One region of the Streptomyces kanasensis genome, then DNA from elsewhere that is predicted to be linked to it. Evidence: predicted binding sites of a transcription regulator. Region 1 holds the regulator's gene; the other holds the start of a gene.
The links. Region 1 encodes HspR, which represses chaperone genes until heat shock. Its sites were predicted from a motif close to TTGAGNNNNNNNNNCTCAA; they were not measured.
Positions count from the first base shown of each region.

Region 1 (14,305 bases):
TCACAGCCACGGGTACGTGGTGCACGTGATGCCGCGCCACCACCCGGACTTCCCGGCCCCGGAGCGGCGTCGCCGGAGGTGAGCAGGCGGGGCACCGCGCTGTACTACCCCGCCGAGCCGGAACCGTTCCGCCCGCGACGAGCGGATCCGGTGGAGCCGGGCTTGGGGGACCTGGACCGCGCGGGGTGACGACGGGCGGATGCGCCAGGTTGATCGCGTGGACGGCCGCAGCGTGACGCAGATCAAGGACGACCGCCCCGACACCCTCCCGAACACCGTGGACGGCCGCCGCTGGTGCCCGAGGGCGCGGTTCCACGCACGGGACCTGCCGCTGATGTGGAACAGCCGCCCGGGCCGCGGCTCGAGCTCGGACAAGAGACGCCCACCGCTCCCCTGGAACCCCACCGAATAGCCCCGCCCCCACCGATCAGGCCGACCGGCCAGGCCAACCGATCAGGCCACCCAGAGAGCACGGCCCCCGACGACGGTCGGAGCCGACCAGCCCTGCCGACTGTCCAGGCCTCCGTCCCGGAGCAGGCGACTCACTGCCGGCCGGCGCAACCCCGCGGAGGCGCACGCGGCGGCCGTCTCCCATGTGACTGCGGACACGCGCTGCGGCTCCGTCGGTCACTCAGGCGGACAGGGCGCGATCGGGAGCTGCTCGCGATGGGGCCAGGTGAAGGTGCGATCGGGTTCGAGACGGGCGTCCCCCCAGTGGATGGCGTGGATCCCGTTCTCCGGATCGGCCGTGAAGAACACGCACACCAGCCGCGTGGACCCTCCCAGCTCCTCGAACGCTTCGTGCAGCTCCTCGTACTCCTCCGTCGTCACATCGTCATCGAGGTCGAACAGCGCGTCCTGAGGCGCCGGCCCGTGTGCCCGGAGCAGTCGGTGTCTCGTGGGAGAAGCGGTGGAGGCGAGCCGAGCGCGGTCGATCGGGCGGGGCCTGTCGGCGTACTTGAAGGGGAAGAGAGCATGGTCGTTGATCACCGCGTACTCGAAGCCGCGCACGTCGCGTACCGACGCCCCCAACTCCCGCGCGGTGTCGGCCAGGTTCTCGCGCACGGCCTCGGCCAGAGTGGAACCGTAGGGGCTGCGCTTCTTCAGCCGAGCGGTGAGGTGCACGGCGTGAGCCCGTGCATGAGCCCGAGCCAGCTGCACCGGTACCGCTGCGGCCAACTTGCCCGCCCGCAACCCGAACCTGGCCGTCGCCCAGGCTGACGGCCCGCCCCGCCCCTCGCCCCATGTCGACATCCAGCGTCCTCCCCCGATCACGGTCCTACCAACTGTGTGACAGGTACGCGAAGCGCCTACAAGAGTGCGTTCCGGCCATAGGTGACCGAAGGGTTCACTCCCCTGATGAGTGACTGGGCGGGGTCTGCGGTGTCGCCCCCGGCCCGGTCGGGCCTCCGTCTCACCGTGGTGGCCGACGCGCCCGGCGGGCCCGGAGCACTGGCAGAAGCGCGGGGCGGGGTTCGATGCCTTCCGTCGGCACCCTTGGGAGGTGGTGACCTCCTCGGCGCGATGACGGATGACCTGGCGGAGACGACGCGGCGCTCGTTCCGGCCCTGCGGCAGTGGACGGGAGGGATCCGGCACCGGATGACAGCCGACGGGGCGACCGGTCGCCGAGGGCACGCAAAGGGGGCGCGGGCCACGTGAGCCGGCCCGGCCAACGACAAAGCCCCGGGCCGCTGGCCTGGGGCTTTCGTGTGGAGCGGGTGACGGGAATCGAACCCGCGCTCTGAGCTTGGGAAGCTCATGTTCTACCATTAAACTACACCCGCACAGCGACCGGTGATCCGTGCCGCATCGTCGCTCACTGTACCTCATCGCCCGCCCCCGGTGTATCGCGCCGGGGGTTTCTCGTGTCGGCCGGCGGGGTTATCCGGTGGTCGGGTAGCGGGAGTTGGGGCGTAGGGTGCGGGGCGGAGTGCCGCGTGGAGCGGTGTCCTGTTGATCCCCTAATGTGGCCTTCTCGTCCACCGCTTGTCTTGGGGAAAGGGCCTGATGGACACCATGGAGCGAACCGTCGTCCGCTGTGCCGAGGGGCACGTGTTCAGTACCGCGACGTTCCCGATGCAGAACCTCGGCGCCGGGCGGATCGGGCCCGGGCGGCTCATCCGGTGTCCCCGGTGCGCGCGGCTGCGGCATGCCGTGCCGGTGGGGCTCGCCGAGCAGAGGTAGAGCCGGGGCAGGGCGGCGGCGCGGCCCAGGTACGGCCGACAAGGAGCAGGGGTAGGGCGGCGCGGGGGTCGGGCCGGTTCGATCGGCAGGGTGGCCCCCGGCTGCCGGTTTCGCGTCCGGGGCGCGCGCGTCCGTCCGATTGGGGCGGGCCCGCGCGCTCTGCGTATCCTCGGGACGTGCTTCTCTCAGACAAGGACATCCGGGCCGAGATCGAATCCGGCCGGGTGCGCATCGACCCGTACGACGATTCCATGGTGCAGCCCTCGAGCATCGACGTGCGGCTCGACCGCTACTTCCGGGTGTTCGAGAATCACCGTCACCCCCACATCGACCCCGCCGTGGAGCAGGCCGACCTCACCCGCCTGGTCGAGCCGGAGGGGGACGAGGCGTTCATCCTGCACCCCGGGGAGTTCGTGCTGGCCTCGACGTACGAGGTCATCTCCCTCCCCGACGACCTCGCCTCCCGGCTGGAGGGCAAGAGCTCGCTGGGCCGGCTGGGGCTCGTCACGCACTCCACGGCCGGGTTCATCGATCCTGGGTTCTCCGGACATGTGACCCTGGAACTGTCGAACCTCGCGACCCTGCCGATCAAGCTGTGGCCGGGGATGAAGATCGGCCAGCTGTGCATGTTCCGGCTCAGCTCGCCGGCCGAGTTCCCGTACGGCAGCGAGCGGTACGGGTCCCGGTACCAGGGGCAGCGCGGGCCCACGGCCTCGCGGTCCTTCCAGAACTTCCATCGGACGCAGGTGTGAGCATGAGTGGTGTACGGGAGAACCTCACCTACGAAGGGTTCGGGCGCGCCGTGCGCGAGCTCGCCCAGACCGTCGCGGACGACGGCTACGAGCCCGACGTGGTGCTCTCCATCGCGCGCGGTGGCGTGTTCGTCGCGGGCGGCCTCGCATACGCCCTGGACTGCAAGAACATCCACCTGGTGAACGTCGAGTTCTACACCGGCGTCGGCACCACGCTGGAGATGCCGGTCATGCTCGCGCCCGTGCCGAACGCGATCGACTTCAGCAACAAGAAGGTGCTGATCGCCGACGACGTCGCCGACACCGGCAAGACGCTGAAGCTCGTGCACGACTTCTGCCTGGAGCACGTCGCCGAGGTGCGCTCGGCCGTCATCTACGAGAAGTCGCACTCGCTGGTGAAGTGCGAGTACGTCTGGAAGCGCACGGACGACTGGATCAACTTCCCGTGGAGCGTGGAGAAGCCCGTCGTGCGGCGGTCCGGTCAGGTCCTGGACGCCTGAGCGCGTCGGTCGTCACACGGAAGAGGGCCCCGCAGGGGGCCCTCTTCCGTTCGTGCGGCGCGGCCGCGGCGGCGTCCGCTACAGCGTGCCCAGCTTGATCAGCGACAGCAGCGCCACCAGCTGGATCGACGACGCGCCCAGGGCCTTCGGCCAGTGCAGGTCGTGCGATTTGCTCACCATCGAGGTGAAGAGCGCGCCCGCCGCCAGCCAGGACAGCCAGCCGATGACCTGGACCAGTGAGTTCTCACCGCCCAGGAAGAGCGCGAACAGCAGCCGCGGGGCGTCCGTCATCGCCATGATGAGCATCGACAGGCCCACGGTCGGCTGCCAGGCGCCGTTGCCGCCCAGCTGGCGGGCGAGGGTGTGCGTGACCGCGCCGAGGATGAGGCCGCCGACCACGAACATGACCCCGGTCAGCAGGACGTACGGGATCGCGGTGGAGATCGTCGCGCTGATCGCCTCCTCCCGGGCCTTGTCGAAGCCGAAGAGGGCCAGCAGGCCGTACAGGAACGTCACGATCAGCGCCGGCGGCCACACGGGGTGGTCGCGCATCTGCCAGAACGTCGGGCCGGGCCGCATCACGATGCCGCTGAGCAGCTGCTTCCACGGCAGTCGCGGGCCCGAGGGCGCGGCGGAGCCCGCCTGGTAGGTGTCCGCAGGGCCGTAGGGGTCCTCGCCGACGCTGAACACCTGGGTGTGACCCGGGTTGTTCGCGGCGTGCGGGTGGGAGCCGTACGGCTGCTGGGGCGCGTGCTGCTGCTGGTACGGGTCGCCGAAGTACTCGGGCTCCCCGTACGGCTCGCCGCCCTGCTGGCCGCCGTGTCCGCGGGTCCCGCCGTTTCCGCCGGGCCCGGCGTAGGGGCGGCCGCCCTGCGACCACTGCTGCTGCGGGGACGGCGACGGGGATGGGTACGACGGAGGGGGCGCCGCCGCGCCGCCGTGCGGTCCCTGCCGCGTCTGCGGCGCCTGCCGCGGTCGTTGGTGCGGGGTGCGGTTGTCCCGGCCGCGTCCGATCCTGAATCCAGCCACGTCAACGAACGTACCCGGTTCCGCGCGTACGGGCGTACACGGCCGGTCGCCGGGGGGCGTTTGCTGCCGACCTGTGACATCCCCTAGGGGGCGTCAGATCGCCGTGGGTGGGGGTGGGGTGGGGTGACACGGGGGGCTGCGGGTGTACGGGCCGGGGCGGCCACGACGCCCCGGCCCGTACACCCGCAGCCGCCGCAGCCCGCCGCCCCGGCCCGCAGCCGCCGCCAGCCCGCCGCCGGTACGCCGAACGGCCGGGTCCGCCCGTGGGGGCGGCCCGGCCGTTCGTGGTGGGCTGTGCGCGGCGCGGCTACTGCGCCGGCTGAGGCTCCTGCGTCGGGTCCGACTCCGGGGCGTCCGCCTCGGGGGCGGCCGGCGTCTTGACCGAGTCCAGCAGCAGCTGCGCGACGTCCACGACCTGGAGGGACTCCTTCGCCTTGCCGTCGTTCTTCTTGCCGTTCACGGAGTCCGTGAGCATGACCAGGCAGAACGGGCAGGCGGTGGAGACGATGTCCGGGTTGAGGGAGAGGGCCTCGTCGACGCGCTCGGTGTTGATGCGCTTGCCGATGCGCTCCTCCATCCACATCCGCGCGCCGCCGGCACCGCAGCAGAAGCCGCGCTCCTTGTGGCGGTGCATCTCCTGCTGGCGCAGGCCCGGGACGGCCGACATGATCTCGCGCGGCGGCGTGTAGACCTTGTTGTGGCGGCCCAGGTAGCACGGGTCGTGGTAGGTGATCAGCCCGTCCACCGGGGTGACCGGGGTGAGCCGGCCCTCGTCGATGAGGTGCTGCAGCAGCTGCGTGTGGTGGATGACCTCGAACTCGCCGCCCAGCTGCGGGTACTCGTTCGCGATCGTGTTGAAGCAGTGCGGGCAGGTCGCGACGATCTTCTTGGCCGACTTGGGCTTCCTCGTCGACTCGTCCTCGTCGTCCTCGCCGAACGCCATGTTCAGCATGGCGACGTTCTCCTGGCCGAGCTGCTGGAACAGCGGCTCGTTGCCGAGGCGGCGGGGGGAGTCACCGGTGCACTTCTCGTCGCCGCCCATGATCGCGAACTTGACGCCCGCGATGTGCAGCAGCTCGGCGAAGGCCTTGGTGGTCTTCTTGGCCCGGTCCTCCAAGGCGCCGGCGCAGCCGACCCAGTAGAGGTAGTCGACCTCGGAGAGGTCCTCGACGTCCTTGCCGACGATCGGGACCTCGAAGTCGACCTCCTTGGTCCACTCGACGCGCTGCTTCTTCGCCAGGCCCCAGGGGTTGCCCTTCTTCTCCAGGTTCTTGAGCATCGTGCCCGCCTCGGACGGGAACGACGACTCGATCATGACCTGGTAGCGGCGCATGTCGACGATGTGGTCGATGTGCTCGATGTCGACCGGGCACTGCTCGACGCAGGCGCCGCAGGTGGTGCAGGACCACAGCACGTCCGGGTCGATGACGCCGTTCTCCTCGGCGGTGCCGATGAGGGGGCGCTCGGCCTCGGCCAGGGCGGCGGCCGGGACGTCCTTCAGGGCCTCGGCGGACGCCTTCTCCTCGCCGTCCGCGGTCTTCCCGCCGCCGGCCAGCAGGTACGGGGCCTTGGCGTGGGCGTGGTCGCGCAGCGACATGATGAGGAGCTTCGGGGAGAGCGGCTTGCCCGTGTTCCAGGCGGGGCACTGCGACTGGCAGCGGCCGCACTCGGTGCAGGTCGCGAAGTCGAGGATGCCCTTCCAGGAGAAGTGCTCGACCTGGCTGACGCCGAAGACGGTCTCCTCGGCGCCCGCCTCGTCGTCGAAGACCGTCTCGAAGTCGATCTCCTTGCCGCCGGACGTCATCGGCTGCAGGGCGCCCAGCGCGGTCTCGCCGGTGGCGTTGCGCTTGAACCAGATGTTCGGGAAGCCGAGGAAACGGTGCCAGGCGACGCCCATGTTGGTGTTGAGCGAGACCGTGATCATCCAGATCAGGGAGACGCTGATCTTCACCATGGCGGCGAGGTAGACGAGGGTCTGCAGCGTGCCCGTGGACAGCCCGTCGAAGGCGAGGACGAGCGGGTAGGAGACGAAGTACGCCGCCTCGTAGGAGTCCACGTGGTGGAGGGCGCCCTCGAGGCCGCGCAGGACCAGGATGACCAGGCCGATGGTGAGGATGACGTACTCGACGAAGTACGCCTGCCACGCCTTGGAGCCGGCGAAGCGCGACTTGCGGCCGGCGCGGGACGGCAGGCTCAGCAGGCGGATCACCATCAGGACGACGATGCCGAGGACCGTCATCAGGCCGATGGCCTCGATGTACATCTCGAACGGCAGGAAGCCGCCGAGGACCGGCAGCATCCAGTCGGCCTGGAAGAGCTGGCCGTAGGCCTGCGCCAGCGTCGGCGGCAGGGTCAGGAAGCCGACCGCGACGAACCAGTGCGCGAAGCCGACGATCCCCCACCGGTTCATCCGGGTGTGGCCGAGGAACTCCCGGACCACGGTGACCGTGCGGGCCTTCCAGTCGTCGGTGCGGCGGCCCGCCGGCACGGGCTGGCCGAGCCTCACGAACCGGTAGATGTGCGCGATCGCTCGGGCAAAGAGCGCAACGCCGACCACGGTCAGGGTCAGCGACACAATGATCGCGGCGAGTTGCATGGGGGCTCCTCGGGCCTGCGAGGTGGGGGATCCGGTACTACTAAGCGGTAACTTATTGGGTTCGGTGCTGAGCGTACCCAGATATTCCGCCGCACTGTAGCCGCGTGCGCGGTGATCTGCGTCGCTCAGGTGAGCCTGACCGGCGCCGTCCGTTCAGTCCCGGGGTCGTGGGCCGGCGAGCAGCGCGACCGGGGTCCGCAGGAGCAGCGCCACGTCCGTTCCCACCCCATGGTGCTCCACGTAGTGCTGGTCGAGCATCAGCGGCTCGTTCCAGGGCAGCGGCGAACCCCGTCTCACCTGGGCCAGTCCGGTCAGGCCGGGGCGTACCGCGCCGCGCCAGTGCGCGTCGGCGCCGGGTGCGCCGGGCGGCAGCGGGGCGGGGCCGACCAGGGACATCTCGCCGCGCACGACGTGGACCAGCCGGGAGAGCGCGTCGAGCCGCAGTCGCCGCACCGGCAGGGTGCGCAGGACGAACGGGCGGCCGTGCAGGCCGACGGCCGTCTCGTGGACGAGGAGGCCGCCGGCGGGGCGGGCGAGCGCCCGTGCCGCCGCCGCGGCGAGCAGGAGGGGCGCGGCCAGCGTCAGCAGGACGGAGCCGAGGACCAGGTCAAGGGCGCGCTTGGAGTGCATGGCGACCACCTCATCGTTCCGCGTTGCTCAGGATTCTTACCGATTCACGGCTTATGCCCGGATAGTGCCGGTGTGCTGAACAATAGGCGGGGTAGGGCTGTCCGTCGGGCCCGCGAGGCTGCGTGTCGACGGGTCCTTGCGCATAAGGGCGGGATAAAAGTTGAGTGCGCTCGACTCAGGTCTGTTGACGTGGGTACGAGGGTCGTGCATCCTTGAGCCTGTTCCACTCAAGTCAGTTGGAGGAATCGAAATGGCACGTGCGGTCGGCATCGACCTGGGCACGACTAACTCCGTCGTCAGCGTTCTGGAAGGCGGCGAGCCCACCGTCATCACCAACGCCGAGGGCGCCAGGACCACGCCGTCCGTCGTCGCCTTCGCCAAGAACGGCGAGGTCCTCGTCGGCGAGGTCGCCAAGCGGCAGGCCGTCACCAACGTCGACCGGACCATCCGCTCGGTCAAGCGCCACATGGGCACGGACTGGAAGATCGAGCTCGACGGGAAGAACTTCAACCCGCAGCAGATCTCCGCGTTCATCCTGCAGAAGCTGAAGCGGGACGCCGAGGCGTACCTGGGCGAGAAGGTCACGGACGCGGTCATCACCGTCCCGGCGTACTTCAACGACTCCGAGCGCCAGGCCACCAAGGAGGCCGGCGAGATCGCGGGCCTGAACGTCCTGCGCATCGTCAACGAGCCGACGGCCGCCGCCCTGGCGTACGGCCTCGACAAGGACGACCAGACGATCCTCGTCTTCGACCTCGGTGGCGGCACCTTCGACGTCTCGCTGCTGGAGATCGGCGACGGCGTCGTCGAGGTGAAGGCCACCAACGGCGACAACCACCTCGGTGGTGACGACTGGGACCAGCGCGTCGTCGAGTACCTGGTCAAGCAGTTCCAGTCCGGGCACGGCGTGGACCTGTCCAAGGACAAGATGGCCCTCCAGCGCCTCCGCGAGGCCGCCGAGAAGGCCAAGATCGAGCTGTCCTCGTCCACCGAGACCTCGATCAACCTGCCCTACATCACGGCGTCCGCCGAGGGCCCGCTGCACCTGGACGAGAAGCTCACGCGCGCCCAGTTCCAGCAGCTCACCGCGGACCTGCTGGAGCGCTGCAAGATCCCGTTCCACAACGTGATCAAGGACGCGGGCATCCAGCTCTCCGAGATCGACCACGTCGTGCTCGTCGGTGGCTCGACCCGCATGCCGGCCGTCGCCGAGCTCGTCAAGGAGCTGACCGGCGGCCGCGAGGCCAACAAGGGCGTCAACCCGGACGAGGTCGTCGCCATCGGCGCCGCCCTGCAGGCCGGCGTCCTCAAGGGCGAGGTCAAGGACGTCCTGCTCCTCGACGTCACCCCGCTGTCCCTCGGCATCGAGACCAAGGGCGGCATCATGACCAAGCTCATCGAGCGCAACACCACGATCCCGACCAAGCGGTCCGAGATCTTCACGACGGCCGAGGACAACCAGCCGTCCGTGCAGATCCAGGTCTACCAGGGCGAGCGCGAGATCGCGGCGTACAACAAGAAGCTCGGCATGTTCGAGCTCACCGGCCTCCCGCCGGCCCCGCGCGGCGTCCCGCAGATCGAGGTCGCCTTCGACATCGACGCCAACGGCATCATGCACGTGACCGCGAAGGACCTGGGCACGGGCAAGGAGCAGAAGATGACCGTCACCGGCGGCTCCTCGCTGCCGAAGGACGAGGTCGACCGGATGCGCCAGGAGGCCGAGCAGTACGCGGAGGAGGACCACCGCCGCCGCGAGGCCGCCGAGACCCGCAACCAGGGCGAGCAGCTCGTCTACCAGACGGAGAAGTTCCTCGCCGACAACGCCGACAAGGTGCCCGGTGACGTCAAGGCCGAGGTCGAGACGGCGGTGGGCGAGCTCAAGGAGAAGCTGAAGGGCGAGGACACCGCGGAGATCCGCACCGCCACCGAGAAGGTCGCGGCCGTCTCCCAGAAGCTCGGCCAGGCCATGTACGCCGACGCCCAGGCCGGCCAGGCGGCCGGCGGCGCCCAGGCCGACGCCGGCGACACCGGTGCCAAGGGCGACGACGACGTCATCGACGCCGAGATCGTCGACGACGAGAAGCCGAAGGGTGGGGCCGCATGACGGAGGAGACCCCGGGATTCGAGGAGAAGCCCGACGTCCCCTCCGGCGCCACCCCTGACGACGCCGCCGAGGCCGCCGAGACCCCTCCCGCGGAGGAGGGCGCGGCGGCCCCGGCCGGGGACGCGAACGACACGGACCAGTCGGCCGGCGCGACCGCCCAGCTGGACCAGACCCGCAGCGCGCTCGCCGAGCGCACCGCGGACCTCCAGCGGCTCCAGGCGGAGTACCAGAACTACCGCCGCCGCGTCGACCGGGACCGGGCCGCGGTCAAGGAGGTCGCCGTCGCGACGCTCCTGACCGAGCTGCTGCCCGTGCTCGACGACATCGGCCGCGCCCGGGAGCACGGTGAGCTGGTGGGTGGCTTCAAGTCGGTCGCCGAGTCGCTGGAGACCACCGTCGCCAAGATGGGCCTCCAGCAGTTCGGCAAGGAGGGCGAGCCCTTCGACCCGACGGTGCACGAGGCGCTCATGCACTCGTACGCGCCGGACGTCACCGAGACGACCTGCGTGGCGATCCTGCAGCCCGGGTACCGCATCGGCGAGCGGACCATCCGGCCCGCGCGCGTCGCCGTGGCCGAGCCCCAGCCGGGCGCGGCGCCGGCCGCGAAGGACGAGCAGCCGGGCGACGAGGAGAACGGTGGCCCCGACGAGGGCTGACAGCCGGCGGGCCGGCGGTCTTCGGACCGCCGGCCCGGTGGCTGACGCAGTGATCGTCCGGGAGGAGGGACGTCGATGAGCACGAAGGACTTCGTCGAGAAGGACTACTACAAGGTCCTGGGCGTCCCCAAGGACGCCACCGAGGCCGAGATCAAGAAGGCGTACCGCAAGCTCGCCCGGGAGTTCCACCCGGACGCCAACAAGGGCGACGTGGCGGCCGAGGCGCGCTTCAAGGAGGTCTCCGAGGCGAACGACGTCCTCGGCGACCCCAAGAAGCGCAAGGAGTACGACGAGGCGCGCGCCCTCTTCGGCAACGGCGGCTTCCGCCCCGGTCCCGGCGGCGCCGGCGGCTCGTTCAACTTCGACCTGGGTGACCTCTTCGGCGGTGCCCAGGGCGGCGCGGGCGGTGCCGGCGGCTTCGGCGGCGGGCTCGGGGACGTCTTCGGCGGCCTGTTCAACCGGGGCGGCGCCGGTGCCGGCCCGGGCACGCGGACACAGCCGCGCCGCGGCCAGGACATCGAGTCCGAGGTGACGCTCAGCTTCACCGAGGCGGTGGACGGGGCCACGGTCCCGCTGCGCATGTCCAGCCAGCAGCCCTGCCAGGCGTGCTCCGGCACCGGCGACAAGAACGGCACCCCGCGGGTCTGCCCGACCTGTGTCGGCACCGGCCAGGTCTCGCGCGGCGGCAGCGGCTCGTTCTCGCTGACCGACCCGTGCGTGGACTGCAAGGGCCGCGGGCTCATCGCCCAGGACCCGTGCGACGTCTGCCACGGCAGCGGCCGCGCCAAGTCGTCGCGCACCATGCAGGTGCGCATCCCGTCGGGTGTCTCCGACGGCCAGCGGATCAGGCTGCGCGGCAAGGGAGCCCCCGGCGAGCGGGGCGGACCGGCCGGCGACCTGTACGTGATCGTCCACGTCGACAGCCACCCCGTCTTCGGCCGCAAGGGCGACAACCTCACCGTCACGGTCCCCGTCTCCTTCGCCGAGGCGGCGCTGGGCGGCGAGATCAGGGTGCCGACCCTCGGCGGGCCTCCGGTCACGCTGAAGATCCCGGCCGGCACGCCCAACGGCCGGACCATGCGCGCCCGCGGCAAGGGCGCCGTCCGCAAGGACGGCACGCGGGGCGACCTGTTGGTGACCGTCGAGGTCGCCGTGCCCGAGGGGCTGAGCGCCGAGGCGCGCGAGGCCCTGGAGGCGTACCGTCGGGTGACCGCGGACGAGGACCCGCGGGCGGAGCTCTTCCAGGCCGCGAAGGGGGCTTGACGCAATGGACGCACGCCGACGCAACCCGTACGAACTGACCGACGAGACTCCGGTGTACGTCATCTCGGTGGCGGCCCAGCTGAGCGGGTTGCACCCGCAGACGCTGCGCCAGTACGACCGGCTGGGACTCGTCTCGCCGGACCGTACGGCCGGGCGGGGACGGCGCTACTCGGCCCGCGACATCGAGCTGCTCCGACAGGTGCAGCAGCTGTCGCAGGACGAGGGCATCAACCTGGCCGGAATCAAGCGCATCATCGAGCTGGAGAACCAGGTCGCCGCGCTGCAGGCGCGGGTGGCCGAGCTGTCGGCGGCGGTCGAGGGTGCGGCGGCGGCGATACGCCAGCGCGAGGCCCAGGTCCACGCCTCGTACCGGCGCGACCTGGTGCCGTACCAGGACGTGCAGCAGACGGGCGCGCTGGTCGTGTGGCGCCCGGGTACGCGCCGGGGCGGCGAGTAGCCCCCGCGGCGCGGTGGTGGGCGCGGCGCGTTCGGCGTGCGGCGTCCGCCCGTGGACGTGTCGAACGCCCCCTCTCCGGAGGGGGCCTTCCGCATGCCTGGTCCGGGCCGTGCGGGTCCGGTCCGGGTCGGGCGGTGTCGGGTGCAAGGCCGCCCCTTGTGCGGGCCGGTCCCGTGCGGGTGGGGCGGGTCCCGCGGGGGTCCGGGCCGGGCCGGGCCGGGGTGCGAGGTCGCCCTCGTGCGGGTCCGGGTCGCCCTCGTGCGGGTCCGGCCGTGCGGGTGCGGGTCGGGCCCGTACGGGGTCCGGCCGGGCGGGTCCGTGCGGGGGTCCGGGGTCGGCGGGGCGTCAGTCGTGGCCGCGCGGCGGCTCCTCCGGGCCGGGGGTGCGGGGGGTGAGGTCCTGGTCCTGGTCGAGGATGCCGGAGCGGGCGATGAGGTAGCCGAGCTGGGCGCGGCTGCCGCTGCCCAGGGTGGAGGCGAGCTTGGCGATGTGGGCGCGGCAGGTGCGGACGTTCATGCCGAGCCGGCGGGCGATGGCCTCGTCGACGTGGCCCTCGACGAGGAGCTTGGCGATGGACCGCTGGATGCCGCTTATGCCGTTGAGGGCGGGGGCGTACGAGACGACCTCCTCCTCCCACGGGATGCCGTGCAGCCAGAACTGCTCGAACACGCCGACGAGGTACTGCACCAGTCCCTCGTGCCGCAGCTCCAGGGCCACCTGGCGGTCGCTGCGGGCCGGTATGAAGGCGACCTTGCGGTCGACGATGATCAACCGGTCGATGATCTCCTCCAGCGTGCGGACCTCCAGTCCGTACGGCGTGATCCGCTCGACGTACCCCATGGTCGCCGAGTGGTGCCGCGCGGTGTGCTGGTAGAGGGTCCGCATTCGGACACCGCGGCCCAGCAGGGGCTCCACCCGCCGCAAGGCGGCCTTGACAGTCTCGGGTTTCCGCCCGCTGCCCGGCTGGATGGTGAGGAGTTCGACCGCGCACTCGTCCGTCACGCGGTCCAGTTCGGCGTTGATGACCGCCAGACCCTCCAGGACGTTGATCGCCGCACTGGTGCAGGGGGCCGCCGCGGGGATCGTCATGAACGGCTCGAATGCATCGGCCAACGACAGGGCCCGCTGCCTGCGCTGCTGGATCTCCCGCTCGATGGGGTGTATCAGCTGGTTGAGGGCGATGGACGGGGGCACGGGCCGCAGCCACTGGGAATCGTCCGGATCCGGATGCAGCAGGGCGAGGTCGATGAGGCAGGGCGCCGCGTCGACCTCCGTACGGGCTATCCGGCCGGCGCGCAGGGCGGCCGCGTACAGGTGCTTTCCGGCTTCGCACAGCTCGTCATGACTGTGCCCGGTTTCCGGATTGTCCACCTTAGACCGCATCTGCACCCCCCTCAGGGTCCTGTATTTCAGGAACATGATGCCTGTACTGGCTGGTGGAAGCGTTCGGAGTGAGCCATCGTCATAGACGCGGGGGAGGAGGTAAGGACAAAAAGAGGTGGAGATCGTCCATGACCAGGATGGTTCGTGCACTTAGCGCCATAGCTGTCGCCGCGGCGGCCGCGTGCGGTGTCGCCGCCCTCAGCGGCGAGCCGTCGTGGGACACGGTGTCCGCGAACAGCGTCGTCGCAGGTGAGCCTGCGTGGGAGGTCGGGCCGGCGGGCATCCCTGAGCCTTCGTGGGAGGTCACCCCGGCGACCTTCGGGGAGCCCTCTTGGGACAGTGCCGACTCCACGCCGACGGGTGTCGCCGCATGAACGTCCCCGACGACTCCCGATTCCGCCGCGAGATGGCGTCCGCCTACCGTTCCGGGTGGCACTTCATCGACCTCGTCACCGCAGTCCCCCAGGGTGGCGATTCGTTGATGGTCACCCTCTTCGGGGAGCCGATCGTCATCACCCGCGGCGACGACGAGGACATCCGCGCCTACCGGTGCCTCCGTCGGCCGCGCGGTGCGCCGCAGCCCGTCCGCTGCGCCATCCGCTACGGAATGATCTTCGTCAACCTCGACCAGCGGGACCATCAGCTGGTCGAGGCCGAGACCCCTACCGCCACCCCCCGCAGCGCCTGAGCGATTCCCCCGTCGTTGTAGATCGCTCAGGTGCTTCCCCCACACAGCGGCGCCATCGTGG
Region 1 is NZ_JBIBSF010000003.1:242,159-256,463, reverse strand. Features, by position in the region: gene ACF053_RS09925 (hypothetical protein) at 218-412, shown strand; gene ACF053_RS09920 (hypothetical protein) at 628-1,125, opposite strand; tRNA gene ACF053_RS09915 (tRNA-Gly) at 1,713-1,786, opposite strand; gene dcd (dCTP deaminase) at 2,363-2,938, shown strand; gene ACF053_RS09905 (phosphoribosyltransferase) at 2,941-3,438, shown strand; gene ACF053_RS09900 (Yip1 family protein) at 3,517-4,467, opposite strand; gene ACF053_RS09895 (heterodisulfide reductase-related iron-sulfur binding cluster) at 4,775-7,063, opposite strand; gene ACF053_RS09890 (sugar transferase) at 7,217-7,693, opposite strand; gene dnaK (molecular chaperone DnaK) at 7,944-9,797, shown strand; gene grpE (nucleotide exchange factor GrpE) at 9,794-10,453, shown strand; gene dnaJ (molecular chaperone DnaJ) at 10,529-11,716, shown strand; gene ACF053_RS09870 (heat shock protein transcriptional repressor HspR) at 11,721-12,173, shown strand; gene ACF053_RS09865 (helix-turn-helix transcriptional regulator) at 12,519-13,556, opposite strand; gene ACF053_RS09860 ((2Fe-2S)-binding protein) at 13,927-14,244, shown strand.

Region 2 (14,305 bases), on a different contig from region 1:
TCTCGCCCATGCCCCAGTCGATCGTGCCGTCGTAGATCGACTGCGCGCGGCGCTGGAGCTGCGGCATGAGCCGCGGGTGGACGGTGACGTGGTCGGGGATGTTGACCTGCGACTCCGCGATCCGCTTGACGACCTCCTGGGAGACGGCCGTGTTCAGGCCCTCCGCGGGGAAGCCGGCCTGCGGGTCGACCGCCATGCCGCCACCGGGCTGCCCGGTGGCCTCGCGCACCTCGGTGAAGACCTTCTCCAGCTGGCCCTGGAAGTCCTGGAGCGCCTGCTCCGCCTCCTCCAGGGTGATGTCGCCGCGGCCGATCAGCGACTCGGTGTACAGCTTGCGCACCGAGCGCTTCTTGTCGATCAGCGAGACCATCGCCGGGTTGGTGAACTGCGGGTTGTCGCCCTCGTTGTGCCCGCGGCGGCGGTAGCAGATGAGGTCGATCACGACGTCCTTGTTGAACGTCTGGCGGAACTCGAACGCGAGCCGCGCCACGCGGACGCACGCCTCCGGGTCGTCGCCGTTCACGTGGAAGATCGGCGCCTCGATCATGCGGGCCACGTCGGTGGCGTACATGGAGGAACGCGACGACTCCGGCGCGGCGGTGAAGCCGACCTGGTTGTTGATGACGACGTGCACCGTGCCGCCGGTGCGGTAGCCGCGCAGCTGCGACATGTTCAGCGTCTCGGCGACGACGCCCTGGCCCGCGAAGGCCGCGTCGCCGTGGAGGGCGATGGGCAGGACGGTGAAGTCCGTGCCGGCCTTGCCGATGATGTCCTGCTTGGCGCGGACGACGCCCTCCAGGACCGGGTCGACGGCCTCCAGGTGGGAGGGGTTGGCGACCAGGCTGACCTTGATCTGCTCGCCGTCGAGGCCGGTGAAGGTCCCCTCGGCGCCCAGGTGGTACTTCACGTCGCCGGAGCCGTGCATCGACTTCGGGTCGAGGTTGCCCTCGAACTCGCGGAAGATCTGCGCGTACGACTTGCCGACGATGTTCGCCAGGACGTTCAGCCGGCCGCGGTGGGCCATGCCGATGACGACCTCGTCGAGGCGCGACTCGGCGGCCGAGTCGATCACCGCGTCGAGCAGCGGGATGACGGACTCGCCGCCCTCCAGGCTGAAGCGCTTCTGGCCGACGTACTTGGTCTGCAGGAACGTCTCGAACGCCTCGGCGGCGTTCAGCCGGCGCAGGATGCGCAGCTGCTCCTCGCGCTCCGGCTTGGAGTGCGGGCGCTCGACGCGGTCCTGGATCCACTTGCGCTGCTTCGGGTCCTGGATGTGCATGAACTCGATGCCGGTGGTGCGGCAGTACGAGTCGCGCAGGACGCCGAGGATGTCGCGCAGCTTCATCATCGACTTGCCGCCGAAGCCGCCGACCGCGAACTCGCGCTCCAGGTCCCACAGGGTGAGGCCGTGCTCGGTGATGTCCAGGTCGGGGTGCTTGCGCTGGCGGTACTCCAGCGGGTCGGTGTCGGCCATGACGTGGCCGCGGACCCGGTAGGAGTGGATCAGCTCGAAGACGCGCGCGGCCTTCGTGACGTCGTCGTCGTGCGAGGCGTCGATGTCCTTGAACCAGCGGACCGGCTCGTAGGGGATGCGCAGCGACTTGAAGACGTCGTCGTAGAACTCGTCGTCGCCGAGGAGGAGGCTCGCGACGATCCGCAGGAACTCGCCGGAGGCGGCACCCTGGATGACCCGGTGGTCGTACGTCGAGGTGAGGGTCATCACCTTCGAGATGCCCAGCTTGTTCAGGGTGTCCTGGGAGGTGCCCTGGAACTCGGCCGGGTAGTCCATCGAGCCGACGCCCATGATGACCGACTGTCCGGGCATCAGGCGCGGCACGGAGTGGACCGTGCCGAGGCCGCCCGGGTTGGTCAGCGAGACGGTGACGCCGGTGAAGTCGTCCATCGTCAGCTTGTTGGCGCGGGCGCGCCGGACGATGTCCTCGTACGCCTGCCAGAACTCGAAGAAGCCGAGCGTCTCGGCCTTCTTGATGGCCGCGACGACGAGCTGGCGGTCGCCGTTGGGCTTGACCAGGTCGATGGCGAGGCCGAGGTTGACGTGCTCCGGCTTCACCAGCGTGGGCTTGCCGTCCTTGAGCTGGTACGACCAGTTCATGGAGGGCATGGCCTTGATGGCCTGCACCATCGCGTACCCGATGATGTGCGTGAAGGAGATCTTCCCGCCGCGGGCCCGCTTCAGGTGGTTGTTGATGACGATGCGGTTGTCGAACAGCAGCTTCACCGGGACCGCGCGCACCGAGGTGGCGGTCGGCATCTCCAGCGAGGCGTCCATGTTCTTCGCCACGGCGCCGGCCGGGCCCCGCAGCGTCACGAACTCCGGACCCGCCGCGGACTCCGTGGCCGGGGCCGCCTGCGCGGGCGCCGGCTTGGCGGGCGCGGGCTTGGCGGCGGGGGCCGCGGCCGCGGGCTTCGCCGGGGCCGGGGCGGCCGGAGCCGCCGCGGCGGGCTTCGCCGGGGCCGGGGCGGGCGCGGGCTGTGCCGGTTGCGCGGGGGCCTGCGCCGCGGGTGCGGGCGCCGGCTGCGCGGGGGCGGCGGGGGCCTGTGCGGTGGGCGCCTCCGCGGCCGGGGCCGGCGTCACGGTACCCGCGGCCCCCGAGGCCGCGGGGGAGCCGCCGGCGGGTTCGTCCGCCGAGCCGGACGCGCCCGGCTTGTAGTCGGCGAAGAAGTCCCACCAGGCGCGGTCGACCGAATTCGGGTCCTGGAGGTACTGCTGGTAGATCTCGTCGACGAGCCACTCGTTGGCGCCGAAGGCGGCCGCAGGGTTTTGGCCCTGGCCGTCTTGGTCGGTCGAGATGCTCGAGTTACTGGGGGACTGAGACGACACGGCGGCAACCGCCCTCTTCCGCTTCACAAGGTGATGGACAGCGGGAATCAAGGCTACGCCTCTCCCGGCGGGAGGTGCAGGCCGGGCGTGCCATCGTCGTGCACATCACATCGAACGACGAGTTTCACGGGAAGAAATGGCGGGAAACAAGCGTGGTTCGGTGATGACCCGCGGTGACCGGGCAGCGCCCGGCGGAGCTGCGGCCACCTGCGGTCCGCACCCCTGACCGGCTCCGCACCCCTCCGCGCCGGTACGCCGTACTGGTACACGGACGGAGAGCGGTTCCGGTTCGAACCCTATGTCAACCGCGCGGTCGGGGAATCCCCGGAAGGGTGACGAGGATGCGGCAGCCGCGTGCCGATTCGGCCACACCGATACGGCCACCGTGCAGATCGACCGCCCAGCGGGCGATGGCCAGGCCCAGTCCCGTGCCGCCGTCGCTGCCCGGGCCGTGCGGCGCGGGGACGCTGCCCCGGTTGAACCGCTCGAAGACCTTGTGCCGCTCCGACGGCGGGATGCCCGGTCCCTCGTCCACGACCTCCAGGTCCAGCGAACCGGGGGAGGAGCCGCGCCGCGCCCGTACCGTCACGCGGCCGTGCGGCGGCGAGTGCTTCACGGCGTTGTCGACGAGGTTCGCCACCACCTGGTGGAGCCGCTCGACGTCGGCGTGGGCGGTCAGCTCGGGCGGGGAGACGTCCAGGTGCAGGTGGACGTCCGTACGGGTGTGGGGGCGGCTGCCGGAGCCGACGGCGCGGTGCGACGCGGCGAGGCTGGCCTCCTTCAGGACGCCCGACAGGTACGGCCACACCTCGAAGGGGCGGCAGCGCAGCGGCACGACGCCGTTGTCCAGGCGCGACAGGTCCAGCAGCGTCTCCACCAGGCGGCCCAGTCGCTCGGTCTGCGCCAGGGCGGTGCGCATGGTCTCCGGGTCGGCGGCCGAGACGCCGTCCACGACGTTCTCCAGGACGGCCCGCAGGGCGGCGATGGGCGTGCGCAGCTCGTGCGACACGTTGGCGACCAGCTCCTTGCGGTGCCGGTCGACCGCCTCCAGGTCGTCCGCCATGCGGTTGATCGTCTCGGCGAGGTCGCCCAGCTCGTCCCGGCGTCCCGCGCCGCGCACGCGGCGGGTGTAGTCGCCGTGCGATATGCCCTTGGCCACGGTGTTCATCTCGTCGAGCGGCGCGGTGAGGCCGTGCGCCACGAACTGCGTGAGGAGCAGCGTGGCGATCACCGAGAAGACGGTGATGAACCGCAGCTCCGTCTCCGTCCGCAGGGCCACCAGCAGCAGGCCGGTGGTGATGAAGACGGAGACCACGACGAGCGTGCCGAGCTTGGTCTTGATCGAGATGGTGACCGGGCCCAGCCGGCCCCGTCGCCCGGCGCGTCCGCCCGCGCGGCAGCGGCGACCCGACGGACGGTCGACCGTGCGCTCCGGTGCCGGGTCCCGTGTCCGGCCCGGTGCCGGGTCCGGCGACCGGTCGGCGGTGCGGTCGGGTCCCGGGTCCGTCGCGCGGTCGGGTCCCGGGTCCGTCGCGCGGCCGGGCGCCGGGTCCCGGGTCCGGTCCGCGCGCGCCCCCGGGCGGCGGCGCCTCACGGCGCCGGGGTCTCCAGGGCGTACCCCACCCCGTGCACCGTGCGGATCCGCTCGGCGCCGATCTTCCGGCGCAGGGCCTTGATGTGGCTGTCCACGGTGCGGGTGCCCGAGGCGTCGGCCCAGTCCCACACCTCCGCGAGCAGCTGCTCGCGGGAGAGGACGGCACGCGGCGTGTTGGCCAGGCAGACCAGCAGGTCGAACTCGGTCGGCGTCAGGTGCACGTCGTCGTTCCTGACGCGTACGCGGCGCTGGGCGTGGTCGATCTCCAGCTCGCCGAGGCGCAGGATGCCGCTGCGCGGGGTGACCGCGGCCAGGGCGGCCCGCTCGACGCGCCGCAGCAGCACGTGGACGCGGGCCACCAGCTCCCGCATCGAGAACGGCTTGGTCATGTAGTCGTCGGCGCCGACGCCGAGGCCGACCAGCATGTCCGTCTCGTCGTCCCGCGCGGTGAGCATCAGGACCGGTACGGGCCGCTGGGCCTGGACCCGGCGGCAGACCTCCAGGCCGTCGAAGCCGGGCAGCATGACGTCCAGGACCATGAGGTCCGGCTGCCACGCCTCGGCGGCGTCGACCGCCGCCGGCCCGTCCGGCGCGGTCTGGACCAGGAACCCCTCCGCCCGCAGTCGGGCGGAGATGGCCTCCACGATGGTCGTGTCGTCCTCGACGACCAGGACCCGGCGCTGCGTGCCCGGCGTGACCGCGCTGCCGGTGTGGCTGGTGTGTGCGTGCTCCATGCCCCGCCCCCGTCGCGTCCTGCGCGAGCTGTAGATCCGTGCGTTCCGGCAACAACATAAAGGCAGCGACCGCGTCGAGGCTACGCGGGGCGAATCCCGAGGTGGACGACGTCCGGCACGCCCCGGGCAACGGGCACCTCTTCCGTCCTTACCCTGCTGAATCCGGCATTCCGCAAGGACGTTTCGAAATCGGCGGACGGCCGGGCGGACCAGACGGCGAGGACGCCGCCGGGGTTGAGCCGGCGCGCGCAGGCGGCGAGACCGGACGGTGAGTAAAGGCCGTCGTTGCCCTCCGTGACCGTCCAGTCCGGGCCGTTGTCGATGTCGAGGCAGAGCGCGTCGTAGGTGTCGGTGACGTCCGGGTCGCGGACGTGGGCGACGAGGTCCGTGTGGAGCAGGACGGTCCGGGGGTCGGCGAGCGCCGTGGCGGAGAGGGCGGCGAGCGGGCCCTCGCGGTGCCAGTCGATGATGGCCTGCTCCCGCTCCACGACGGCGATGCGGCCCCAGGCGGGGTCGGCGGCGGCGTGGGCGAGCGAGAAGCCGACGCCGAGGCCCCCGATGAGGACGGAGGGCCGGGCGCCGGCGCGGCCGGGTGCGGGGCCGCCGCCGGCCGTCCGGTCCTCGCCGGGGGGCCGGGTGCCCGGCGTCCCGCCCAGGGCCCGGAGGGCGGCGTCGACGAGCAGCCGCTCGGAGCGGCCGTCGGAGGTGTCCATGAGGAAGGTGCCGTTGGCGATGATCTCGAAGTGGTCGTCGCGCCGCCGCAGCACGACTTCGCCGTACGGTCCTTCACGTCGGTCGAGCGTCACTGGCATGCGCCGACTTTATGCGGCAGCCGGGCCGTCCTGACGCCGTGTGACCTGCGTCATGGACGGGGGTGTGATCGGTCGCGTTGGGTAAGGGGGCTGGTGGGCCGAGGGGTTGACGGATGCCGGGGGGCCGAGAAGGAGGGGGCCTCGCCGTGCGCCTCGAAGCGGAGACCCGCGGTACGCCGGGCGGAGCGGATGCCGCGGAGCGGCCGTCGTGCCGCGTACCCGGCCCACGCACCCCACGCGCCCCAGGGACCGTCGCCGACGAGCGGACGCCGGCGGGGGCACGCCCCACCGCGCCGCCCCGGACGGTCACGCCGCCGGTCGCCGCCGCGCCGCCCGGGACGGTCACGCCGGGGGGCGCGGTACGGACGGTCGCCGCCGTGCCGACGGCCGCCGTCGCGCCGAGGGCCGCTGTCACGCGGCCGGTGGCCGCCGTGCCGACGGTGGCCTCCGTGCCCGAGCTCGCCGCGTCCACCGGGCCGGTCGCCCCACCGGCCGCCGCCGTGCCGCGGGGGCTCGGGGCGCGGACCGGGCCCACCGCGCCGAGGGTCACCGCCGCGTCCACCGGGCCGGCCGTGCCGGTGGTGCGGTCGTGGCCCGGCATCCTGCGGCGGGCGTCGCGGCTGCTGCCGACGCCGGCCGGTACGCCGTTCACCTTCGGGTACGCGCTCGTGCTCCTCGCGACCTCCCTCTACGCCCAGTTCGGCGACCCGCGTACCGTCACCGCGCTGCTGCACGCCTCCAGCACCGACGTCGCCCACCTGTCCCGCACGCCGTCGGCGGTGCTCCTCGCGAGCGCGCTGTGGGTGGCGGGCGGCCTGTCCTCCCCGTACGCCGTCGGCTTCGTCCTGGTCCTCACGGCGCTGGAGCGGCGGATCGGGGCGTGGCGGACGGCGGGCGTGTTCGCCGTGGGGCACGTCGGGGCGACGCTGGTGACGCAGGTCCCGGTGGCGGTGTCCGTGGTCGCGGGGCACCTGCCGGAAACGTCCCTGCACCGCCTGGACTACGGGATCAGCTTCGGGCTGCTCGCGTGCGTGGGCGCGCTGGCCGGGCTGCTCGGGCCGGTGGTGCGCGGCGCGGTGCTCGTCTGGGTGGGGGCGATGCTGCTGCGGGACCTGGTCGCCTTCGAGGACCCCCTGACGGCCTGGGGTCACGTCCTGGCGCTGCTGATCGGCGTCGCCGGGTGGCCGCTGGTGCGGCGCGCCGCCGGACGGGTCGTCGCCCCGGGGTGAGCGGCGCCCCTCAGGGGGTGGAGCCGTCGCGTACGACGCCGGTGAGCGGTCCCTGGTGGTGCCATCCCAGCGAGGCGTACAACCGGCGGCCGTCGACGGTCGCGCTCAGGACGCCGGTCGAGGCCCCGGCGCGGGCGGCCGCCGTCTGGAGGCGCCGCATGACGAGGGTGCCGAGGCCGCGCCGCTGGTGGCCGTCGAACGTCTCGATCTGGTCGAACACCGCGGTCGGGCCCGTCGGGGCGACCTGGCCGTGGGCGGCGAGCCCGCCGTCGCCGGCGAGGACGCGGACGTGGTGGACGCCCTCGTGGAACTCGGTGTGCAGCGTGTAGCCGGTGGGCGGCGCGACCTCGGGGGAGGGGCTCAGCGCGGTGTACATCATGAAGCCCGGGTCGTCGGGGACGGTCCACTCGGGGGTGAGCCAGTCGGCGACGTCCTCCGGCTCGGCGAGCACCTTCAGCCAGGCGTACGGCTGGGTGACCGTCTCGCAGAGCTTGCGGACGGTGGCCGCGTCCGGCTCGGGCAGCACGTGGCGGAAGACGTGCCGGCTGAGGCCCACGTCGATGCGGTAGCCCCACGGCTCCTCGAGCGGCGGCGGTGTGCCGCGCGAGACCGCCCAGCCGCGCACCCACGCCGCGGTAATAACTGCATTCTGCATGGGGCCATTACACACGAGGCGTCACGGCATCACCAGGGGTTAACAAATCGTGCGGTTCCCGTCACCCTCTGTTTCGGTGGGCGGTGAGGGGCCGGACAGGCGCCTCGTCCGTGCGCGAATGGAGAGACCGCTGATGAGAACACCCTCCGCCGCCGGTGCCGCGCTGCGGCGCGCGACCGCGTCCGCCGCCGTCCTCGGCCTGGCCCTGCCCCTCGCCCTGGCGACGCCCGCGGCGGCCGGGGCCGGTGCCGCCGGCGGCACCGCCGTCCGGCAGGGCGCCGCCGTCGTGTACACCGCGAGCGGCCGCGTCGCGAACGACGTCGTCGTCGGGGTCCTCCTCGGCGAGGTCGCCGTGCAGGACGAGGCCGGGGTCACCGCCGGTCCCGGCTGCGTGCGGCGCAGCGACGTCCTGGTCACCTGCGGCCCGGTGGAGGGCGTCAGCCGCGTCGCCGTCCGGGTGCGGGACGGCGACGACCGGGTCCACGTGGCGGCGCCCGTCGACGCCTCCGTCGACGCGGGTACCGGCCGCGACGAGGTCACCACCCACGGCGGGGGCGACCGGATCGTCCTGCGGGACGGGGCGCCGGGCGACACCGTCCGGTCGTGCGGCGGTGGCGAGGACCATCTGCGCGTCGACGCGGGCGACACCGTGCCGGCCTCGGGATGCGAACACCGCGCCACGGCCTGACGCCGCGGAGCGCGGCGGTCCCCGCCGGTCCGGCGGGGACCGTCCGCGTGCTCAGTCCAGCCAGAGCAGCACCGCGTCACCGTCGCGGGCCGCGGAGGTGAGGAACGGGACCAGCTCGTCGTAGTGGTGCGTCACGTAGTCGAGGGACTCGCCGCGCTCCCACACCACGCTGGGGTACACCTCCGCCCGGGCCAGGTCCTCCGGCCCGACGCCCTCCACCAGCCGGGCCGCGGGCACGTCCGCCAGCGCCTCGGCGGCCGCGCGGACCCGCTCCGGGGTGAGGTAGCGCGGCGGCGCGTACCCCCAGTCCCCGGCCTCCGGGAGCGGCTCCTCGCCGAAGACGACGTCGACCGGGAAGTCGAGCCGCGACAGCAGGAAGTCCAGCGCGTGCCACGCCTTGTCGGTGCTCAGGCAGCGGGCTGACGCCGCGTCCGGTTCCTCGTCCAGTTCCGCGTCGACCAGCTCGTCGACGAGGCCCCGGGCCCACTCGGGATCCCCGAGCGCGCGCTCGAACTGCGCCGGCGTCAGCCGTACGTACTCTCCGATCATGCTCATGGACGGATCGTAGGAGCGGCCACTGACAACGCCCCCGGAACGCGGACGCGGGACGGGTCGGTCGCCCGGGTCACCGCTGGTGGGAGCGGTGATCGCTGTGGGCGAACGCGCCCCCGGGAACACCGGGGTGCCCAGGTGCATTGAGTCGGTACAGCTCAACTTGACTGCCGAAGGGGAGATCATGGCTTCGACGTCCGCACCGCTCACCCTGCCCGTGCTGCCGCTCGACGACGAGGTCGTCCTGCCGGGCATGGTCGTACCGCTGGACCTGTCCGACACCGACGTCCGCGCCGCCGTGGAGGCCGCCCAGGCCGCCGCCCGGGACGGGAACGACAAGCCGCGGGTGCTGCTCGTGCCACGGGTGGACGGCACGTACGCCGGCATCGGCGTCCTCGGCACCGTCGAGCAGGTCGGGCGGCTCTCCGACGGGGACCCCGGGGCGCTCATCCGGGGCCGGGCGCGCGTGCGGATCGGCGCCGGCACGACCGGGCCCGGAGCGGCGCTGTGGGTGCAGGGCACCCGCGTGGAGGAGACCGTGCCGGAGCCGCTGCCGGGGGCCGTGGTCGAGCTGGTCAAGGAGTACAAGGCCCTCGCCACCAGCTGGCTGCGCAAGCGCGGGGCCTGGCAGGTGGTCGACCGGGTCCAGCAGATCGACGGCGTCGCCGCCCTCGCCGACAACTCCGGCTACTCGCCGTTCCTCACCACCGCCCAGAAGGTGGCCCTGCTGGAGACCGTCGAACCCGTCGCGCGGCTCCGGCTCGCCACCGAGCAGTTGCGCGAGCACCTCGCCGAGCAGGACGTCGCCGAGTCCATCGCCAAGGACGTCCAGGAGGGCGTCGACCGGCAGCAGCGCGAGTTCCTCCTCCGCCGCCAGCTGGAGGCCGTCCGCAAGGAGCTCCGCGAGCTCAACGGCGAGGACGACGAGGGCGGGACGGACGACTACCGGGCCCGCGTGGAGGCCGCCGACCTGCCCGGGAAGGTGCGCGAGGCCGCCCTCAAGGAGGTCGACAAGCTGGAGCGCGCCAGCGACCAGTCACCCGAGGGCGCCTGGATCCGCACCTGGCTCGACACCGTCCTGGAGCTGCCGTGGAACGAGCGCACCGAGGACCGGTACGACATCCGGGGCGCCAAGCAGGTCCTCGACGCCGAGCACGCCGGGCTCGACGACGTGAAGGAGCGCATCACCGAGTACCTGGCCGTGCGCAAGCGCCGTGCCGACCGCGGGCTCGGTGTCGTCGGCGGCCGCCGCGGCGGGGCCGTGCTCGCCCTCGTCGGACCGCCCGGCGTCGGCAAGACCAGCCTCGGCGAGTCCGTCGCCCACGCGATGGGGCGGAAGTTCGTCCGCGTCGCCCTCGGCGGCGTCCGGGACGAGGCGGAGATCCGCGGCCACCGCCGCACCTACGTCGGCGCCCTGCCCGGCCGGATCGTCCGCGCCGTCAAGGAGGCCGGGTCCATGAACCCCGTCGTCCTCCTCGACGAGATCGACAAGCTCGGCTCCGACTTCCGCGGCGACCCGGCGGCCGCCCTGCTGGAGGTGCTGGACCCCGCGCAGAACCACACCTTCCGCGACCACTACCTCGAAGTCGAGCTCGACCTCAGCGACGTCGTCTTCCTCGCCACCGCCAACGTGCTCGAAGCCATCCCCGAGGCCCTCCTGGACCGCATGGAGCTGGTCCGCCTCGACGGCTACACCGAGGACGAGAAGGTCGTCATCGCCCGCGACCACCTGCTGCCCCGGCAGCTGGAGAGGGCCGGACTCGCCCGCGACGAGGTCGTGGTCGAGGAGGGCGCGCTGCGCCGGCTGGCCGGCGAGTACACACGCGAGGCGGGCGTGCGGAACCTGGAGCGCTCCCTCGCCCGGCTGCTCCGTAAGGTCGCCGCCCAGACCGAGCTGGGCGACCGCGAGCTGCCCACCACGATCGGCGGGGACGACCTGCGCGGGCTCATCGGACGGCCCCACCACGTACCGGAGTCCGCCCAGGACCCGGCCGAGCGCCGCACGTCCGTGCCGGGCGTGGCCACCGGCCTGGCCGTCACCGGCGCGGGCGGGGACGTCCTCTTCGTGGAGGCGTCGCTCGCCGACCCGGAGACCGGGGCGGCGGGGCTCACCCTCACCGGGCAGCTCGGAGACGTCATGCAGGAGTCCGCCCGGATCGCGCTCTCCTTCCTCCGCTCCCACGGCGCCGAACTCGAACTGCCGGTCACCGGGCTGAAGGACCGGGGCGTCCACATCCACTTCCCGGCCGGAGCCGTACCGAAGGACGGGCCGAGCGCCGGCGTCACCATGACCACCGCGCTCGCCTCGCTGCTCAGCGGCCGACTGGTGCGCACGGACGTGGCGATGACCGGGGAGGTGTCGCTGACCGGCCGGGTCCTGCCGATCGGCGGGGTCAAGCAGAAGCTGCTCGCCGCCCACCGGGCCGGGATCACGACCGTGGTCATCCCCAAGCGGAACGAGGCCGACCTCGACGACGTGCCCGCCGAGGTCCTGGACACGCTGGAGGTGCACACGGTGACGGACGTCCGGCAGGTGCTCGACATCGCCCTGGCGCCGGCGACCACCGCCGTCGCGACGGCGGCCTGACGCCCCGCGCCGGAACGGGCCGGCCGCGCCCTCGTAGGGGGCGCGGCCGGCCGTTGCCGCGCGTTCGTACGGGGTCCGGGCGTCCGGCCCGTGCCGGCCTGTGCCCCGCCCGGACCGACCCGCGCCTCACTCGTACCCGCCCGTACCGGCCCGCGCCGTCCGCCCGGCGGGGCGGCGGATCCCGTGCCCTTGCCGGCGGTAGCCCCCGTCCGGGCCCGCGTCAGGGCTCCAGCCAGCCCCGGGCCGTGGCCCGCGCCCCCGCCTGGAAGCGCGTGCGCGCGTCCAGCGCCTCCAGCAGCCGGCTGATCCGGCGCCGCGCGGTGTGGACGTGCACGCCGAGCCGCCGCGCTATGGCCTCGTCCTTCAGCCCCGCGGCGAGCAGCCGCAGCAACTCCCGCTGCTCCGCCCGGTCCCCGGCCCCGCCGTCCCGCCAGGCCCCCACGGAAGTCCGGCCCACCGCGCCCGCCGGCCCCGCCGCACCGGCCCCCGCCGCCTCGGCCCCGGCCGAACCGGCACCGGCACCGGAGCCGCCCCCCGCCGCACCGGCCGAGCCCGCACCAGAGCCCGCACCCTCACCCGGCCCGGCGCCCGGCGCACCCGCACCCGGGCACTCCAGTGGTACCGCCCGTTCCCACACCGCCTCGAAGAGCGGCACCAGCGCCTCCCTCAGGCGCGCGTCGGCGACGACCAGGGCGTACGCCCGCGGGTCGGCCGGGTCCGCCGGTGGCAGCAGCGTCACCCGCCGGTCCACGGCCACCAGCCGCGTCGGCACCCCCGCCGCCACCCGCACCCGCAACCCCCGCCGCGCCAGCGCCGCCACCGCGCGGGCCCGTCCGGGCGCGGCGAGCCCCGCCCGGTCCAGTACCGCCCGCACCTCGACACCCCGGGCGAGCAACCCGCTGACGTCCAGGCCCGCGTACGGCGGCCGGTCCATCAGCAGCACCTCCCGCTCGGCCCCGGCGAGGAGCCGCCCGACCCGCTCGTCGACCGCCCGCCGCCCGGTCACGGCCTCGACGCCGCCGGCCCCCGACTGCGCGGCGGCCGCCCGCTCCGCCGCGAGCCGCTCGGCGGTCGACCGGAGCCGCTCCAACTCCGCCGACCTGCGGTGGAGTTCCTCCTGTCGCCGGTCGATCAGCGTGCGGATCGCCGTCGCCGGCGCCGCCGGGTGCGGCAGTCCGCCCTCCCGGGCCGGGTCCGCCGGCCGGGCGAACCCGTGTTCCACCAGCCGGTCCAGCGCGGTGTGCACCCGCTCCCTCGGAAGGTCGAGGAGGTGTGCCAACTCCTCGACGCGTTCGGCCCGTTCCAGCAGCAATGCCTCATACGCCCGCTCCTCGGCCTCCCCCAGGCCAAGTGGGGGCAATCCCCCCTTGATCATGGGTCGGATTCTCTTCGGGCCCTCACCGGACACACAAGTGTGCATGTCCACTTCTCCGCACAGTTGGCTCATTGCCCACCGGTGAAGCGCGCCGCTTGCATGGCCCCACACCACCCGAACGGCTCTGACCAAGCACGTAGGAGGGGTACGAACTGTGCGCGCATCCAGGACGACTTCAGCGAGAACCGGCATACGGAAGGGGGCTGCCGCGAGCGGGGGAGCGGCGCTCCTCGCCGCCGGGCTGCTGATCACGGCGGTCCCCGCCGCCCACGCCGCCGGCACCACCCGGACGGCGGGCCCGCAGGCCACCACGGCGGCGCCGGGCGACCCCCGGCCCACCGCACCGGGGGCCGACCTCATCCCGCTCCCCGAGACGGACACCCCGTCCCTCGTGGACGGCATCCGCGATCCGGCCGACGCCGGCGCCTCCCCCGCCGACGCGGCGCGCGGCCACCTCGCCGCGAAGGAGAGCCGGTACAAGATCCCCGAGCCGCGGCGCGATCTCGCCCCCGTGCAGACCCTCCGACGCGGCGCCGACGAGACGGTACGGCTCCAGCAGAGGCACCGGGGCGTCCCGGTCCTCGGCGGCCAGTACGTCGTCCGCATGGAGACCGGCGCCGGGCGCCGGGCCGTGACCGGCACCTCAGGCCGGTACTTCACCGGCCTGACGGTCGGCACCACGCCGGCCGTCAGCGCGGAGACCGCCGTCCGCCGCGCCGTCGGCGCGACGCTCGACCGGTTCGGCGGCGACCGGCTCACCCGGTCCGGCGCCGACCCCGCCCGCCGTGACGCGACCGGCGGCCCGGCGCTCAGGGGCAGCTCGGCGGGGCTCGTCGTCATCCCGCGCGGCACGGGCGTCCTCGCGTACCACGTGACCGTGCGCGGGACGAACCCGGTGACGGGAGAACCGGTCCTCCAGCACGTCTACGTGGACGCGCGGGCCGGCTACCCCCTCCTCCAGCACACCGGCATCAAGACCCTCACCGCCCCCCGGACCGCCGCCGCGGACACCCGGCAGCGGGCGGCGGGCGCGGCCGCCGCGGAGGGCCCCGCCGCCCCGGCCGCCGCGGCGGACCCCGCCGAAGCCGTCACCGGCAGCGGCGTGCGCCTCGACGGCACGAAGGTGCCGCTGAACGTCGACCGGCCGGCCGCCGACGGGCCGTACCTGATGACCGACCGGGCCCGCATGGCCGGGGGCGGCAAGAACGCGCTCACCACCTGGGACGCCCGCGACAAG
Region 2 is NZ_JBIBSF010000004.1:289,333-303,637, forward strand. Features, by position in the region: gene ACF053_RS12980 (multifunctional oxoglutarate decarboxylase/oxoglutarate dehydrogenase thiamine pyrophosphate-binding subunit/dihydrolipoyllysine-residue succinyltransferase subunit) at 1-2,842, opposite strand, end outside; gene ACF053_RS12985 (HAMP domain-containing sensor histidine kinase) at 3,144-4,205, opposite strand; gene ACF053_RS12990 (response regulator transcription factor) at 4,433-5,170, opposite strand; gene ACF053_RS12995 (spermidine synthase) at 5,251-5,982, opposite strand; gene ACF053_RS13000 (rhomboid-like protein) at 6,432-7,211, shown strand; gene ACF053_RS13005 (GNAT family N-acetyltransferase) at 7,222-7,866, opposite strand; gene ACF053_RS13010 (hypothetical protein) at 8,000-8,554, shown strand; gene ACF053_RS13015 (YfbM family protein) at 8,606-9,109, opposite strand; gene lon (endopeptidase La) at 9,291-11,693, shown strand; gene ACF053_RS13025 (helix-turn-helix domain-containing protein) at 11,914-13,068, opposite strand; gene ACF053_RS13030 (M4 family metallopeptidase) at 13,223-14,305, shown strand, end outside.
Region 2: a site for HspR is predicted at 9,250-9,268, ahead of lon (endopeptidase La). Genes of this name have one in related genera too.